Regions from separate parts of the Pseudomonas sp. MPDS genome, predicted to be linked through region 4. Evidence: predicted binding sites of a transcription regulator. Region 4 holds the regulator's gene; each other region holds the start of a gene.
What was found. Region 4 encodes FliA, which starts transcription of late flagellar genes. Its sites were predicted from a motif close to CTAAAGTTTNNNNNNNNNNNGCCGNTAA; they were not measured.
Positions count from the first base shown of each region.

Region 1: the regulator FliA is predicted to act here: its motif matches at 1,509-1,536, upstream of motA (flagellar motor stator protein MotA).
Region 2: the regulator FliA is predicted to act here: its motif matches at 1,173-1,200, upstream of HQ912_RS15705 (methyl-accepting chemotaxis protein).
Region 3: the regulator FliA is predicted to act here: its motif matches at 1,959-1,986, upstream of HQ912_RS07395 (flagellar protein MotY).

Region 1 covers NZ_CP054128.1:5,808,112-5,812,209, forward strand. Annotated here, with positions in the region: gene motB (flagellar motor protein MotB) at 1-587, opposite strand, end outside; gene motA (flagellar motor stator protein MotA) at 589-1,440, opposite strand; gene HQ912_RS25845 (HDOD domain-containing protein) at 1,607-3,145, shown strand; gene rhdA (thiosulfate sulfurtransferase) at 3,188-4,003, shown strand; gene asd (archaetidylserine decarboxylase) at 4,023-4,098, shown strand, end outside.
Region 2 covers NZ_CP054128.1:3,573,137-3,577,234, forward strand. Annotated here, with positions in the region: gene HQ912_RS15695 (phenylacetate--CoA ligase family protein) at 1-115, shown strand, start outside; gene HQ912_RS15700 (GNAT family N-acetyltransferase) at 112-1,056, shown strand; gene HQ912_RS15705 (methyl-accepting chemotaxis protein) at 1,259-3,253, shown strand; gene HQ912_RS15710 (DUF411 domain-containing protein) at 3,523-3,969, shown strand; gene HQ912_RS15715 (YqaA family protein) at 3,969-4,098, shown strand, end outside.
Region 3 covers NZ_CP054128.1:1,711,023-1,715,120, forward strand. Annotated here, with positions in the region: gene rnt (ribonuclease T) at 171-848, opposite strand; gene pyrC (dihydroorotase) at 845-1,891, opposite strand; gene HQ912_RS07395 (flagellar protein MotY) at 2,083-3,045, shown strand; gene HQ912_RS07400 (argininosuccinate synthase) at 3,173-4,098, shown strand, end outside.
Region 4 covers NZ_CP054128.1:4,562,886-4,566,983, forward strand. Annotated here, with positions in the region: gene HQ912_RS20020 (protein phosphatase CheZ) at 1-632, opposite strand, end outside; gene HQ912_RS20025 (chemotaxis response regulator CheY) at 651-1,022, opposite strand; gene fliA (RNA polymerase sigma factor FliA) at 1,189-1,932, opposite strand; gene fleN (flagellar synthesis regulator FleN) at 1,929-2,759, opposite strand; gene flhF (flagellar biosynthesis protein FlhF) at 2,877-4,098, opposite strand, start outside.

The DNA of each region.
Region 1 (4,098 bases), 1.2 Mb from region 4:
ATCTTGTTCGGCACCGCTTTGATGGTGTCGGCCATGGCCAGCAGAATATCTTCGAAATAAGGTTTCAGGCGCGCGCTGCCAGAGTCGAACATCGGACGGTTCTCGGCGTCCATGATCTGGATGCGCAAGCCGTTCGGCGTGATTTCGAACAGGATCTGGTCCTTGAACTTCTGCAGTTGAGGGTTCTCTTCGACTTTGTTCTGCAACTCTTGCAGCAACAACTCCAGACGCTCTCGCTCGACCTCCTCGGCCATGCCTTCGGCGTCATTGGCGTCTACCTTCGCCTTGTCGGGCTGAGGCTGGGATTCGACTTCAGGGTTGAGGGTGTTTTCCGGCGCCAGGACCGGCGAGCCGCCCAGGTCGATGATATACGGCGTGCCGCTTTCGGAAAAACCCACCGGGTCCTTGAAATAACCGGCGATGGCGATTTTCTGCTCTGGAGTCGCGGTGGACAGCAGCCACAGCACCAGAAAGAACGCCATCATCGCCGTCGCGAAGTCGGCGAAGGCGATTTTCCAGGCGCCCCCGTGATGCCCGCCGGCTATGCGCTTGACGCGCTTGATAATGATCGGCTGGTTGTTTTCCATCTTAGCGACCGCGAACCGCTTGTTCTAACTCGGCGAAGCTTGGACGGTGCGCCGGGTACAGGACCTTGCGACCGAACTCCACAGCCAGCGATGGAGGCATGCCCGAAGCCGAGGCCACGAGCGATGCCTTGATGGCTTCGTAGACATTGAGTTCTTCCTTGGCGTCGTGGGCCAGGGAATGGGCCAACGGGCCAAAGAAGCCATACGCGGCGAGAATACCGAAGAAGGTACCTACCAGTGCCGCACCTACGTGCAGGCCGATAGATGCCTGGTCGCCTTCGCCCAGGGAGGCCATGGTCACCACGATGCCCAATACCGCCGCGACGATACCGAAACCCGGCATGCCGTCGGCGATGCCGTTGACCGCGTGAGACGGGTGCTCCAGATCTTCCTTGAGGCTGTACAGTTCCATGTCGAACAGGCCTTCGAGCTCATGGGGAGCCATGTTGCCGGACGACATGATGCGCAGGTAATCACAGACGAACGCCGTCATGCGCTCATCCTTGAGTACCGTGGGGTACTTGGCGAAGATCGGGCTGGACGCTGCGTCTTCGATATCCCCTTCGATCGCCATCATGCCTTCGCGGCGGCTCTTGTTGAGGATCTCGTAGATCAGCCCCAGCACCTCAAGGTAGAAAGTGTGGCTGAAACGCGAGCCGAACATGCTCAAGGACTTCTTGAGCACGTGCATCGTCATGTAGCCGGGGTTGGCTTGCAGGAATGCGCCAAGGGCCGCGCCGCCGATGATCAAGACCTCAAAGGGCTGGACCAGGGCGGCAATCTTGCCATGGGAGAGCACGTATCCGCCCAGAACGCTCGCGAACACGACAATGATGCCGATAATTTTAGCCATAGATAGAAAGTACTTATTTAAGTCGGGTTCAAGGTCATATTCGGAAGCTGAAAAATCTCTTCTTCTACTTATCGGCAAAACTGCGCCAGACTATAGCCAGTTCAGGCGAAAAGCCAATTTGCCCCGTTCCGGGCGTAGATACTCCCTATGATGATCGCGTCCAGCCATGGCTAATGAAACGAAGGTTCCAACTCCACGACCGAACACGCTCGAAGGCTGGGTCAAGCTGCTCGAGGGCGTCCATCTGCCAGTGCCGCAAGCCAGTCATGACCTGGTCTGCAAAGCCATTGCCGACAGCCGCCGCTCACTGCGCGACATTGCCGAGCTGATCCAGGACAGCCCCGCCCTGGCGCTGAGCGTCATTCGTGAAGCCAACCATCACACCCATGGCAACTTTGCCGAACCGGCAGAAAATCTCGAAGTGGCCATCAACCGCCTCGGCCTCAAGCGCACCGAAGAACTGCTCGCCCGACTGCCCTCGTTGCCGGAACAGCAAATCCCCCTCGCGCTGCGCCAACTGCAATTGATCAGCCAGCACGCAACGCAACAGGCCAATGGTTTTTTTGCCAGCCGCCTGGCGCGGCTATGGCAAGACATCCACTGGGGCAGCCTGCTGTTTCTGTCACCGCTCTGGCCGCTGGCCCTGACTCATCCGGGATTGCTGGGCGAGTGGGAATTGCGGGTTGTCCATAAAGGCCAGTCAGCGAGCAAAGTGGAGCGCGAGTTGTTCGGCGTCAGCCTGCTGAAAATCTGCCTGGCGCTGGTAGAGACCTGGCGCCTGCCGGTCTGGGTGGCGCAGGGCTACCGCCTGCTGCTCAACGAACGCCGCGAGCTGGTGAAAGTCCTACGCATCGCCCGGGACAGTGAACACCCGCTGCGCCAGCAGAATCGCCTGGACGATGACCCGACCCTGCGGCGCTGGCTCAATCAGCCAGCCAACACAGTGCTGCTAGCCAACGGCCTGGCCCTTTCAGCGCAACAGGCGTGGGACGGCCCTCACAGCACCCGCTGGCAATATCTGACAAGTTTGTATCTGCAGATGTCCATGGATGACGTCCAGCAGCAATTGCACCAGCAAGCCGTCATCAGTGCCCGCCACAACACCATGCCGGACCTCTGGCATCCGGCTGTGGCGTTGATCTGGCCCTGGGGCAGCCGACGCGTCCACCCGGGGCTGCTGCCGGCCGCCCCGCCCAGCGCCGAAGACCTGACCCAGTGGCGCAAGCAATGCGCCGAATTGCTGCTGGAACCGAGCCCGTTCAGCAACGCCATGCACCTGACCACCTCGGCACGGGACGCCTTGGTGGCCTGCGGCATGCGGCGAGTGATGATTCTGATGGCCGACCGCAGCCAGACCAGCTTGCGCGTGCATCAGATCGCCGGCCTGCCCAAAGAAGCGGCGGCCATGAGTTTTTCCATCAGCCAAAGCAAAGTGTTGCAACGGTTGCAGGCCCAGCAGGCCCAGGTTCGCCTGAACCCGGACAACAACGCTCAGTTTTCGGCGTTGCTGCCGCCGGGCCTGCGCAGCCTGTTTCGCGGCGAACACCTGCTGTTGCGTTCACTGACCTGCAACGGCCGGGTGATCATGCTGGTGGCGGTGGACCAGGGCGGCGGGCCCTTCTCGGACGTGACGGTGCAGGCCTTCGGCAAAACCGTGCAGTGTATCGAACGCGCCTTGCACAGCTTTACCAACCGCGGTCGCTGATCTTGATACAATCTTTTCCCTTTGCGCCCCTGGAGACCTCACATGCCTGACTTCTCTGGCTTGCCGCTGGTAATCGAGCCGAGCGACCTGCTGTCGCGCCTCGACGCCCGCGAACTGATTCTGGTGGACCTGACCAGCGCCGCCCGCTACAGCACCGGGCACATCCCTGGCGCACGCTTCGTCGACCCCAAGCGCACCCAACTCGGCCAGCCCCCGGCACCAGGTCTGCTGCCAGCAAAAGCCGACCTCGAGGCGCTGTTCGGCGAACTGGGGCACAACCCGAATGCGGTCTACGTGGTCTATGACGATGAAGGCGGTGGCTGGGCCGGGCGCTTTATCTGGCTGCTGGATGTGATCGGCCATTCGAACTACCACTACCTCGACGGTGGTTTGCTGTCGTGGCTGGACGAAGGCCTGCCGGTGTCCACTGAAGTGCCGCCGCCCGCCACAGGCCCGGTGAGCCTGACCCTGCACGATGAACCCACCGCCACCCGCGAATACCTGCAAAGCCGCCTCGGTGCCGCTGACCTGGCGATCTGGGACGCACGCGGGCCGCTGGAATATTCCGGCGAGAAAGTCGTCGCAGCCAGGGGCGGACATATTCCCGGCGCGATCAACTTCGAATGGACCGCCGGCATGGATCAGGCACGCAACCTGCGCATCCGCAGCGACATGCCGCAGATCCTCGAACAGTTGGGCATCACGCCTGACAAAGAAATCATCACCCATTGCCAGACCCACCACCGCTCTGGCTTCACCTATCTGGTGGCCAAGGCGCTCGGTTATCCGCGAGTCAAAGGCTATGCCGGCTCCTGGGGCGAATGGGGCAACCACCCTGATACCCCCATCGAGCTCTGAAGGTTCTTAAGGACAGTTAATGAAAAACCGCTTGTTCATCCTCAGCCAATACCTGCTACCCCACCACCTGCTGTCTCGGCTGGCCGGCTGCATTG
Region 2 (4,098 bases), 990 kb from region 4:
GCACGTCCAGGCCTGCGGCCTGCAAGCGTTGGAACGCCATCCACGCTCTGGCAAGCACCTGTCGATCATCGACCGCCGCACCTATGCGCCGTTGACAGCGAGGCACGCCGGATGAGCAGCGTGGTCATCCGACCGTTCAGGCCCACGGATGGCGTCGGAACCAGCGAATTGTTCCGCCGGGTTTACGGCGATCACTACGTCTCACCAGACGTCTACCTGCCACACATGATTGGCCTGCACAACCTGCTGAACCGTTGGCACTCCATGGTCGCCGTGGAGGATGAGCGCGTGGTCGGTCATGCCGCATTGTGTCGGCAGACGGCCGATGGTGAAGACGCGGAACTGGCCCTGATCGCGGTGGACCCCGCGGTGCAGGGCGGCCAGATTGCGACGCGCCTGGGGCAGCAATTACTCGACAGCTGCCAGGACCTCGGACTTGCCAGGCTGTCGATCAAGCAAGTCACCAGCCATTGCTACAGCCAGCGTCTGGCACAACGCCTGGGGTTCCATGACACCGGGCTGCTGCCTGACCATGTGCCCTCACCTTTCGCCACGGTCCACGCCGAAACCATCGTGGTCGGCAGCCAAGTGGTCAGCGGCCATCGCCGCCCGCTGCCCCACCTCAAATGGCCCGCGGCATGCCAATGGCTGACGCAACCCTTGGCATCGCTGTTTGGTACCTCGCTCGAGGCGCCCTTGCCTTCGGTACAGCCTTTTCAAATCCGACAGCTGCCCGGAAGAATCGACATTGTGGCCGGGTACATAGGCCTTCGCCTGGCCGGGCAACTGCTGCGCTTGCCGGCCCATTGGTCACTTTCAGTGCGACTCGGACTGCGTCAGCAATTTGCCGACGATTACCAACGATTGATGGACGCCGGATTCATCTTCACCGGGATCATGCCTGCTGAAGGCGACCCCGGCTGGCAGGCGCTGTTTCACCGTGGCGCCCTGGATCGCCCGCTCACCTTGCATTCGGAGCCGATGCAACGGCTCCACGAACAAGTGCAAGCCCAAGGGCACATCTGGAGGAGCGCCCAGGCAGGTTCGGCGGCGTAAAACGGAGTATTCGGCGCTGTGGCCACGCAAAAAAGTCGCGCTGAAATGCTGGAAGATCGCGGCGTTCACGCTGCGATCTTTCCCGATCAGCGGTAATGTTTGCTATGTGGGCACCCCTCAAGCTGTCCAGCGACGGGCCGATAAAAATAAGTCAGGCCATTGCGCCAGCTCCCGAAAAACGCCTTCGAGCAAGGATTCCCACATGCCCGCATTTCGCACCATTCAGGCGCGCTACACGCTGTTCCTGATTTCATTCATCCTGTTGTTGTCCATCCTGACCGTCGTGGGTATCAGCTATCTCGTCGCGCCCAAACTGCGCCACACCGAAGAGCAAGTGGCGCTTAATCGCATCAGCGAAGTGGCCGAGCAGATCCAGGGGGAATTGAACAAGGTCCAGGCGCAGCAACGCAGCATCACCCAGACCATCCCGCTGCTCGACAGCGATGCCATAGACAGGGTCCTGCCTGGCTTGGTGGATCAGTACGGCGAGCTGAAAGTCTTTGGTGGCGGGATCTGGCCGCTGCCTAATCAGCGGGCCGAAGGGCGTAGCAAATTCAGCACGTTCTGGCACCGCGACGCCTCGGGCAAACTGGTGGTCAATACCTTCTGGAACAGCGACGCGGCGCCAAATTATTACGATCAACCCTGGCACAAGGGCGGCATGGCCACACCCGCCGGCAAGTGCGCCTGGGCCGCCGCCTATAAAGACGACGCCAGCGCTGAGCCGCGGACCAACTGCGCCATGTCCATCCAGAAGAACGGCGCGCCTTATGGCGTTTCCACCATCGACGTGACCCTGGGCTTCTTCAATGAGCTGGTGGCACGCAAGGAAGCCGAGCTGAGCGCCGAGATGCTGATCGTGGAAGGCGATGGCAAGATCATCAGCAACAGTTCGCGCATCAGCGGCCCCATCGTGCTGAAGAACATCAGCGAACTGGCGGCAACCTCGCCCTTCGCCGCACAGGTCAAGGCCGGCCTGGCCCAGCGAGACCAACCGCTGCAGCGGGTCGAATTTGATAACAAGGGTGAGGCCAGTACCTTTTTCATGCGGCCTATCGAAGGTTCGCCGTGGTTCCTGGCTACCGCCTTGCCAACCCGCCTGATCACCGCCCAGCGCGACGATGTACTGAGCACGTTAAGCCTGCTGCAGATCCCGATGGTGATCCTGCTGGTGTTGATGCAGTTGTACGCGATCCGTCAGTTGACCAACCGCATGAAGACACTCAAGAGCAACATCGATGCGCTGTCCACCGGCGATGCCGACCTGACCCGGCGCATCACCATCCGCGCCGAGGATGAACTGGGGGCGATCGGTCATTCGGTCAACGGCTTCATCGTTTACCTGCAAAACATGATCGGCGAAGTCACCCAGGCGACCGGCGCCATGGCGACAAGCCTGGACAACCTGCAACGGACCTCAGCCCACACCAGCGAAATCCTGATGCGCCACGCCTCGGAAACCGATCAGACCGTCACGGCCATCACCGAGATGAGTTCCACCGCCGAAAGCGTCGCGCAGAACGCCGCCGAAACCGCTGCGTTCACCCAACGCGCCAATGAACATGCCGACCATTCTCGGGTGGTTGTCGCAGAGGCGTCCAACAGTGTGGTGGCCTTGATCGATGAAGTCGCCAGTGCTACCCGCAAAGTCGAAAGCATGCAGCAGGACGCTCAACGCATCACCGAGATTCTCGGCGTAATCGGCGCCATTGCCGGGCAGACCAACTTGCTGGCCCTTAACGCCGCCATCGAAGCCGCCCGGGCCGGTGAGCAGGGTCGAGGCTTCGCAGTGGTGGCCGACGAGGTACGCGCCCTCGCCGCCCGCACCCAGGCCAGCACCTCGGAAATCAACGAAATGCTGACGCGCTTGACCCAGGGCGTGAGTTCATCGGTTTCGGCCATGGAAAACACCCAGGCCAGCTGCCAGTCGGCCGCCGACGCCACGTCCAGGGTCAATTCAGGACTGGATGAAATGGCCGGTTCCGTCAGCCAGATCAACAGCCTGAGCACTCAGATCGCCACCGCTGCCGAACAGCAGAGCGCCGTGACCGAGGAAATCAATCGCAGCATGGTGCAGATCCGCCATATGGTGGAAGAGCTGGTGGAAAGTGGCCTGGCCAGCGAGAACAACACCCGCCAGTTGCTGGAAGCCAACAGCCGGGTGAATGCGATCATGGGGCGGTTCAAAGTGCGCTGAAACGCCCCAGGCTGTTTGCATATGAACCTGAGGGAGCGAGCCTGCATGCGATGACGGCGGCAAGGTCGACACTGGCCAAGCTGACCCACCGCGATCGCGGGCAGGCTAGCTCCCGCAGGGTTCTGCGGTGGCGGGTGAATTTGCGCCGAACTTCGAATCAGTACCGCTTCCAACCTGACAACTCTGTAATCCGCCCCTCAGCCCACTGTCAGCTCACGCTCGCTACTCTGTTATCCTCCTCCCAAACTGTTCGACACGAGACTGTCCCCATGGCCAATCCCCTGCACCTGCTCGCCCTGAGCGCGTTTTTTGTCACCACCCTGGCCCAGGCCGCCGAACCGATCACCATTGAGGTACACCGCGATGCCAATTGCGGTTGCTGTAAAAAATGGATTTCACATCTGCAAGAAAACGGCTTCAAGGTCAACGACCATGTTGAAACCGACATGAGTTCAGTCAAACAACGCCTGGGTGTTGCGCCCAACCTGCGCTCCTGCCACACCGCCCAGATCAATGGCAAATTCGTTGAGGGGCATGTCCCGGCCGACCAGGTCCTGGCGTTGAGCAAACGGGACGACCTGCTGGGTGTGGCCGCGCCTGGCATGCCCATGGGTTCGCCCGGTATGGAAACGGACGGCATGAGTGATGCGTATCAGGTGATCGGCCTGAAAAACGACGGGACTCAAACCGTGGTGGCGGATTACCCGGCCCATTGATGGGCGAGGCTTACATCGGCTTGTTCCTGGCGGCATTCGGTGCCGCCACCTTGTTACCGCTGCAATCCGAAGCGCTGTTGGTTGGGCTGTTGCTCAGCGAACGCTATGAAACCTGGCTGTTGCTGGGAG
Region 3 (4,098 bases), 2.9 Mb from region 4:
GGGCCGGTTTTTTTATGGGGAAGGATTTATCCCAATTGTTTAAAAACACCAGAAACAGCTGTGGGAGCAAAGCTTGCTCGCGATACAGGCGCCTCGGTATCTCTGGGATACCGTGTCGTTTTCATCGCGGGCAAGCCTTGCTCGCACCGTCCTGATGCTTACTCAGCACATCAGTCGTCGAAATCCTGCCAGCCACCCATTTCTTTCCAGCGATTGACGATGCCGCAGAACAGCTCGGCCGTCTTCTCGGTGTCGTAGCGGGCCGAGTGGGCTTCACGGCCATCAAAGTCGATATCGGCTGCCTGGCAGGCCTTGGCCAACACGGTCTGGCCGTATGCCAGGCCGGCAAGCGTCGCGGTGTCGAAGCTGGAAAACGGATGGAACGGGTTGCGCTTCATGTCCAGGCGCGCCACCGCCGCATTGAGAAAGCCCAGGTCGAAGCTGCTGTTGTGGCCGACCAGGATCGCCCGTTTGCAGCCGTTGGCCTTCAAAGCCTTGCGCACGCCTCGGAAAATGTCCGTCAGGGCCGTCTCTTCACTCACCGCCATGCGCAATGGGTGATCAAGCTTGATCCCGGTGAACTCCAGGGCTGCCGCCTCGATGTTGGCGCCTTCGAACGGTTCGACGCGGAAGAAATAGGTGTGATCAGGGAACACAAAACCTTTTTCGTCCATGCCAATGGTGGTCGCAGCGATTTCCAGCAGCGCATCGGTGGCAGAGTTGAAACCGCCGGTTTCTACGTCGACCACGACCGGCAGGTAGCCCCGGAAGCGGGCTGCCATGGGGTGACGGGCAGCGCCCGAACCACCGTTGCCGTCCAGCTCGTCGTCGAAATGATCTTCACTCACACACTTTCCTCCAGCAGGCGCCAGCGCAGTTTTTCACCGGCGCGCAGCGGGATAACAGTCAGCTCGCCAAAAGGCAGGCTGGCGGGGGCGGTCCACTCGTCGCGAACCAGGGTAATACGATCGGTGTTCACCGGCAGGCCATAGAAGCGCGGGCCGTGGAGGCTGGCGAAGCCTTCGAGTTTGTCCAGCGCATTGCGCTGCTCGAACGCCTCGGCATACATCTCGATGGCGGCATAGGCGGTGTAGCAGCCAGCGCAACCGCAGGCCGCTTCCTTGGCGTGCCGGGCATGGGGCGCCGAGTCCGTGCCGAGGAAGAACTTGGCGCTGCCGCTGGTGGCAGCGTCGAGCAAGGCTTCTTGATGGGTGTTGCGCTTGAGGATCGGCAGGCAATAGAAGTGCGGCCGGATCCCGCCCACCAGCATATGGTTGCGGTTGTACAGCAGGTGATGCGCGGTAATGGTCGCGCCAACGTTCGCCGGGGCTTCGTTGACGAACTGCACGGCATCACCGGTGGTGATGTGTTCGAACACCACCTTGAGCGTCGGGAAGCGCTCCACGACACGACGCATGTGCTCATCGATGAAGATTTTTTCGCGGTCGAACACGTCGACGTCGCCACGAGTGACTTCACCGTGGATCAGCAACGGCATCCCGACTTCGGCCATGGCCTCCAGCGCCGGGAAAATCTTGTCGATGCTGGTGACGCCGGAGTCCGAGTTGGTGGTGGCGCCGGCGGGGTACAGCTTGGCGGCATGGACGAAGCCGCTGGCCTTGGCCTCGCGTATTTCTTCGGGCTGCGTACGGTCGGTGAGGTAAAGCACCATCAGCGGTTCGAAACGGCTGCCGGCCGGGCGTGCGGCCAGGATTCGCTGGCGATAGCCGTCGGCCTCGATGGCGTTGCGCACTGGCGGAACCAGGTTCGGCATGATGATTGCGCGCCCGAAGGTGCGCGCGACATCGGCGACGGTATGGGTCAACACAGCACCATCGCGAAGATGAATATGCCAGTCGTCGGGACGCAGCAGGGTCAGGCGGTCGGACATTGGGGGGCTTCCAGGCGGGTCAAACTCTGGGGAATGCTACCGGAAAAGACCGATTCAGGCACCCGCTATCAAGTTCTGGCGCAAGTTACCGATAGCTCCTACAGGTGTGCCACGAATCCGTAAGGCGCCCCGGACAGGCGTCATACTCTCAACGTGTGTCGATCTTTGTATAAAAGCCATTGGAGCCGCCCGTGCGCCAGCGTTATTTAGCCTTGCTCAGTGTGTTTGCCAGCCTTCCCGCCATGGCGCTCACTTTCCAGACCCGTCTGGAGAGCATTGAGTGGACGGTCGAAGGCGACAAGTTCGAGTGCCGGCTGAGTCAGCCGGTCACCGATTTCGGCAGCGGCGAATTCGTGCGCCGGGCCGGCGAGCAGGCGATCTTCCGGCTCAAGTCCCATAACCCGATGCTCGGTGGTGGTTCGGCCATCCTGCTGGCGGCCGCCGCGCCTTGGCAGCCGGGACGGGGCGACATCAACCTGGGCTCGGTCAGGCTCGGCAGCGGCGATGTGCTCTTCAACAGCTCTCAGGTCCAGGCGGGCCGCTTGATCAGCGGGCTGATGGAAGGGCGCAGCCCAGTGGTACGGCGTAACACGGGGGACGGGCGGGTTTCGGAAGTCCGGCTGCTGCCCGTGCGCTTCAACAAGGCCTTCAGTGATTACCAGGGCTGCGTGGCAAAACTGTTGCCGAAGAATTTCGAGCAGGTGAAGCAATCTCAGATCGGCTTTCCCGGCGAAGGCGTTGAGCTCGATGCCCGGGCCAAGGCTCAGTTGCAGGTGATGATCGACTTCATCAAAGCCGACCCGACCGTCAACCATGTCGAACTCGACGGTCACTCCGACAATAGCGGCAATCGATTGACCAATCGTGAGCTGTCTCGTCGCCGTGCCCTGGCGGTCCAGGACTTCTTCAAGGCCAACGGCTTTCAAGAGTCGCAGATCACCGTGCGGTTCCACGGCGAACGTTACCCCCTGGTGCCCAACACCAGTGCCGCCAATCGCGCCAAGAACCGTCGTGTGGCCGTGCGCCTGGAGCGTGTGGCGGTGCCTGAAGCGCCGGCACCGCAGGCTACACCCGCCGCGCCCCCTGCCAAGGCTCCGACGCCGACCGCGACACCGGCCCAGCCCACTGCAGCCACCGCCGCGCGGACATCCTGACCCGTGAGGATCGTCGCGCGCTCCACATAATCTGTCGCTTCGTCGTCATAAGCTGTCGCGCCCCTGTAAATTATCCGCGCTGGACGTTAAACTTCCCGGCTTTCCGTACAACCCGTGGAGTGATGGCATGGCGGACGTAAACAAGGTCGTTCTGGCGTATTCCGGCGGCCTGGACACTTCGGTGATCCTCAAGTGGCTGCAGGACACTTATAACTGTGAAGTGGTGACCTTCACCGCTGACCTGGGGCAGGGCGAAGAAGTCGAGCCTGCACGCGCCAAGGCTCAGGCCATGGGCGTCAAAGAGATCTACATCGATGACCTGCGCGAAGAGTTCGTCCGTGACTTCGTGTTCCCGATGTTCCGCGCCAACACTGTTTACGAAGGCGAGTACCTGCTGGGTACCTCCATCGCCCGTCCGTTGATCGCCAAGCGCCTGATCGAAATCGCCAACGAAACCGGTGCCGACGCCATTTCCCACGGTGCCACCGGCAAGGGCAACGATCAGGTGCGTTTCGAACTCGGTGCCTATGCCCTCAAGCCCGGCGTGAAAGTCATCGCGCCGTGGCGCGAGTGGGACTTGCTGTCCCGTGAAAAGCTGATGGACTACGCCGAGAAGCACGCCATCCCGATCGAACGCCACGGTAAGAAGAAATCCCCGTACTCGATGGATGCCAACCTGCTGCACATCTCCTATGAAGGCGGCGTGCTGGAAGACACCTGGACCGAGCACGAAGAAGACATGTGGCGCTGGACCGTCTCCCCGGAGAAGGCTCCTGACACCCCGCAATACCTGGAGCTGACCTATCGCAACGGCGATATCGTCGCGCTGGACGGCGTGGAAATGAGCCCGGCCACCGTGCTGGCGACCCTGAACCGTATCGGTGGCGAACACGGCATCGGTCGTCTGGACATCGTCGAGAACCGTTATGTCGGCATGAAGTCCCGCGGCTGCTACGAGACCCCGGGCGGCACCATCATGCTGCGTGCTCACCGCGCGATCGAGTCGATCACCCTGGACCGCGAAGTGGCTCACCTCAAAGACGAGTTGATGCC
Region 4 (4,098 bases):
CCTGCAAAGCGGTCTACCTGGCTGGCCATCAACACCAGTTTGAGCAGGTTGCTTTCCACTTCGGTGACCAGTTGGGTCACCCGCTTGATCACCTGGCCGGTCAGGTCTTGATAGTCCTGAGCCAGCAGAATGTCGTTGAGGTTGCTCGCCACGGCGCGGTTCTCAGCGCTACTGCGCGTCAGGAAACCGTCGACCCGACGGGCCAGCTCGCGAAACTCTTCAGCCCCGACTTCGCGCCGCATGAAGCGACCCCAGTCGGTGCTCAAGGCCTGGGCTTCATCGCTCAGGCCATTGACCAGCGGCGTTGCGTTCTCCACCAGGTCCATGGTGCGGTTGGCCGCGGCCTCGGTCAGCTTGACCACATAACCCAGACGCTCGGTCGCGTCGGTGATCTGCGAGACCTCCTCGGCCTGCGGCATGTTCGGATCGATCTGAAAATTGACAATCGCGCTGTGCAGTTCACGCGTGAGCTTGCCCACTTCCTGATACAGACCGCGGTCACGGGTCTGGTTGAGCTCATGGATCATTTGAACCGCATCGCCAAAGCGGCCTTTCTCAAGGCTGTCGACCAGTTCGCGGGCATGTTTTTTCAGGGTCGATTCGAAATCACCCATTGAAGATTCGTTATCCATAGCTCCCCCGTGGCGCCGTTAACCGATGCGTTCGAAGATTTTTTCGATCTTCTCTTTCAACGCCTGGGCCGTGAAGGGTTTGACCACGTAGCCGTTCACACCGGCCTGGGCCGCTTCGATGATCTGCTCGCGCTTGGCTTCGGCAGTGACCATCAGCACCGGAAGGTGCTTGAGTTTTTCGTCGGCGCGCACATGGCGCAGCAAGTCGATACCGGTCATGCCGGGCATGTTCCAGTCAGTCACCAGAAAGTCGATGCTTCCGCTGTTGAGAACCGGAATGGCAGTGGTGCCATCGTCGGCCTCGACCGTGTTGGTGAACCCAAGGTCACGCAACAGGTTTTTTATGATCCGCCGCATCGTTGAGAAGTCATCAACGATGAGGATTTTCATGTTCTTGTCCAATTCGACCTCCAAGCAGTCTTAAACGCGCCCAGCACCTGAACGCGCCATTTCAATCAATCCGGCACAACACTCGACAACGGTCTGGAGGACAACAGAGAAAGACTGGCTCAGCACATGCCAGGCCAGCCTCGTTCGCAGTGTCCCCACACTGCTGTCAGCGCGCTCGCCACTCCCCCAAACGCCCCCGCAAACGGGCCGCGCACTGGCTGTGTAACTGGCTGACCCGCGATTCGCTGACACCCAGGACCTCACCGATTTCCTTGAGGTTCAGCTCTTCGTCGTAGTACAGCGCCAAGACCAGTCGCTCACGCTCCGGCAAATTGGCAATCGCATCCGCCAGCGCGCTCTGGAAACGCTCATCTTCCAGGTCACGCGATGGCTCCATGTGAGCACTCGCGCCGTCCTCGTGCAGCCCTTCGTGTTCGCCGTCCTGCAGCAGGTCGTCGAAACTGAACAGGCGACTGCCCAAGGTATCGTTCAAAATCCCGTAATAATCATCGAGACTCAATTGGAGTTCGGCCGCAACCTCGTGATCTTTAGCGTCACGCCCGGTTTTAGCTTCAATGGCGCGAATGGCGTCACTGACCATGCGGGTATTGCGATGCACCGAACGCGGCGCCCAATCACCCTTACGGACTTCATCGAGCATCGCCCCGCGAATGCGAATACCGGCATAGGTCTCGAAACTGGCGCCCTTGCTCGCGTCGTATTTGTTCGACACTTCGAGCAGGCCGATCATGCCCGCCTGGATCAGGTCTTCAACCTGGACACTGGCCGGCAAGCGCGCCAGCAAGTGATAGGCGATACGCTTGACCAGAGGCGCGTATCGCTCAATCAATTCGTACTGGGCGTCCCGTGCCGATTTCTTGTAGAGATGGTTGTAACCGCTGGCTGTCATAACACGGGCCCTGCTGTTTGTTGCACGAGACGCTCGACGAAAAACTCCAGATGCCCGCGAGGGTTGGCTGGCAGTGGCCAGGTATCAACCTTCTGGGCAATAGCCTTGAACGCCAGTGCGCATTTGGAACGGGGAAAGGCTTCATAAACCGCACGTTGCTTCTGGACGGCCTTGCGTACGCTTTCGTCGTAGGGCACAGCGCCGACGTATTGTAGGGCGACGTCCAGGAAACGATCCGTGACCTTTGTCAACTTGGCGAACAGGTTGCGACCTTCCTGCGGGCTCTGGGCCATGTTGGCCAGGACGCGGAAGCGGTTCATGCCGTAGTCACGGTTCAATAACTTGATCAGGGCATAGGCGTCGGTGATGGACGTCGGTTCGTCGCAGACCACCAGCAAGACTTCCTGGGCAGCGCGTACGAAACTGACGACCGAATCACCGATACCGGCAGCGGTGTCGATCACCAGCACATCGAGGTTGTCACCGATGTCGCTGAAGGCCTGGATCAGGCCGGCGTGTTGAGCCGGGGTCAGGTGAACCATGCTCTGGGTGCCCGAGGCAGCCGGCACGATGCGAATCCCGCCCGGCCCTTGCAGCAGCACGTCGCGCAGTTCGCAGCGGCCCTCTATCACGTCCGCCAGCGTGCGCTTGGGCGTGAGCCCCAGCAGCACGTCGACGTTCGCCAGGCCCAGGTCGGCGTCCAGCAGCATGACCCGTCGGCCAAGCTCTGCCAGAGCCAGGGACAAGTTCACTGACACGTTAGTCTTGCCGACGCCACCTTTGCCGCCGGTCACCGCGATCACCTGTACGGGATGCATGCTGCCCATGTTCGTTCTTTACCTTGTCTTACTTAGACGGAGGCCACATTACTGGCTGCGCGCTCGCATGAAGGAACAATGCATGGCAGACCATCGATGTAGGTACAAAAAATATTCATGATTACCTCAGCCGACCTGCTTGGTCGGGCTGTGGTAGATATCAGCGAACATATCAGCCATGGCTTCTTCGCTGGGTTCTTCCTGCATTTGCACACTCACGGCACGACTGACCAGTTGATGACGGCGCGGCAGATGCAAATCATCCGGGATCCGCGGCCCGTCGGTCAGGTAGGCCACCGGTAAATCATGACCGATCGCCAGGCTCAACACCTCGCCCAGGCTTGCCGTTTCGTCCAGCTTAGTCAGGATGCAGCCGGCCAGCCCGCAGCGTTTGTAGCTGTGGTATGCGGCGGTTAGAACCTGTTTCTGGCTGGTGGTTGCCAACACGAGATAATTTTTTGACCGGATCCCACGCCCGGCCAGGCTTTCAAGCTGCATGCGCAGGGCCGGATCGCTGGCTTGCAGGCCGGCGGTATCGATCAGCACGACGCGCTTGCGCAGCAGCGGTTCCAGCGCCTGGGCCAGGGACTGGCCCGGATCCACATGGGTCACCGACACATTGAGGATCCGGCCCAAGGTCTTGAGTTGTTCCTGGGCACCGATACGGAAACTGTCCATGCTCACCAGGGCGATGCTCTGGGCGCCGTACTTGAGTACATAACGCGCCGCGAGCTTGGCCAGGGTGGTGGTCTTGCCCATACCGGCCGGGCCGACCATGGCAATGACGCCACCTTCTTCGAGAGGCTCGACTTCCGGTGTGGCGATCATCCGCGCCAGGTGCGCCAGCAACATGCGCCAAGCCTGACGAGGTTCTTCGATATCGTTGATCAGCGCCAGCAGGTCGCGGGACAACGGACCGGACAGGCCGATGCGTTGCAGGCGACGCCACAGGTTAGCCTGGGCCGGACGGTTGCCTTGCAACTGGTTCCAGGCCAGGGAGCCGAGCTGAACTTCCATCAGTTCACGCAGGCTGTTGAGTTCGAAGCGCATCGAGTCCAGGGCGCGCGGGTCGACGCCACCGCCCGAGGCAGCCTGAACCGGCGCCGGACGACGCGGCTCGGCCTTGGCCTGCTCGACCAGTGGCTCAGCAGCGGTCAACGGCAATCCAGCGGTCAGAGGCTGGCCGGCGAACAATTGACGATTGGTGCCCGCGCTGGCTTCGCCGTCACTGCTGCGCAAGCTCAATTCGGCCTGGGCACTGGCGATGCGCGACTGGGTCTTGCGCAGCTCATCCTCGAGTTCCATGTTGGGAACACGTGGGGCCAGCGCCGACAATTTGTAATCCAGA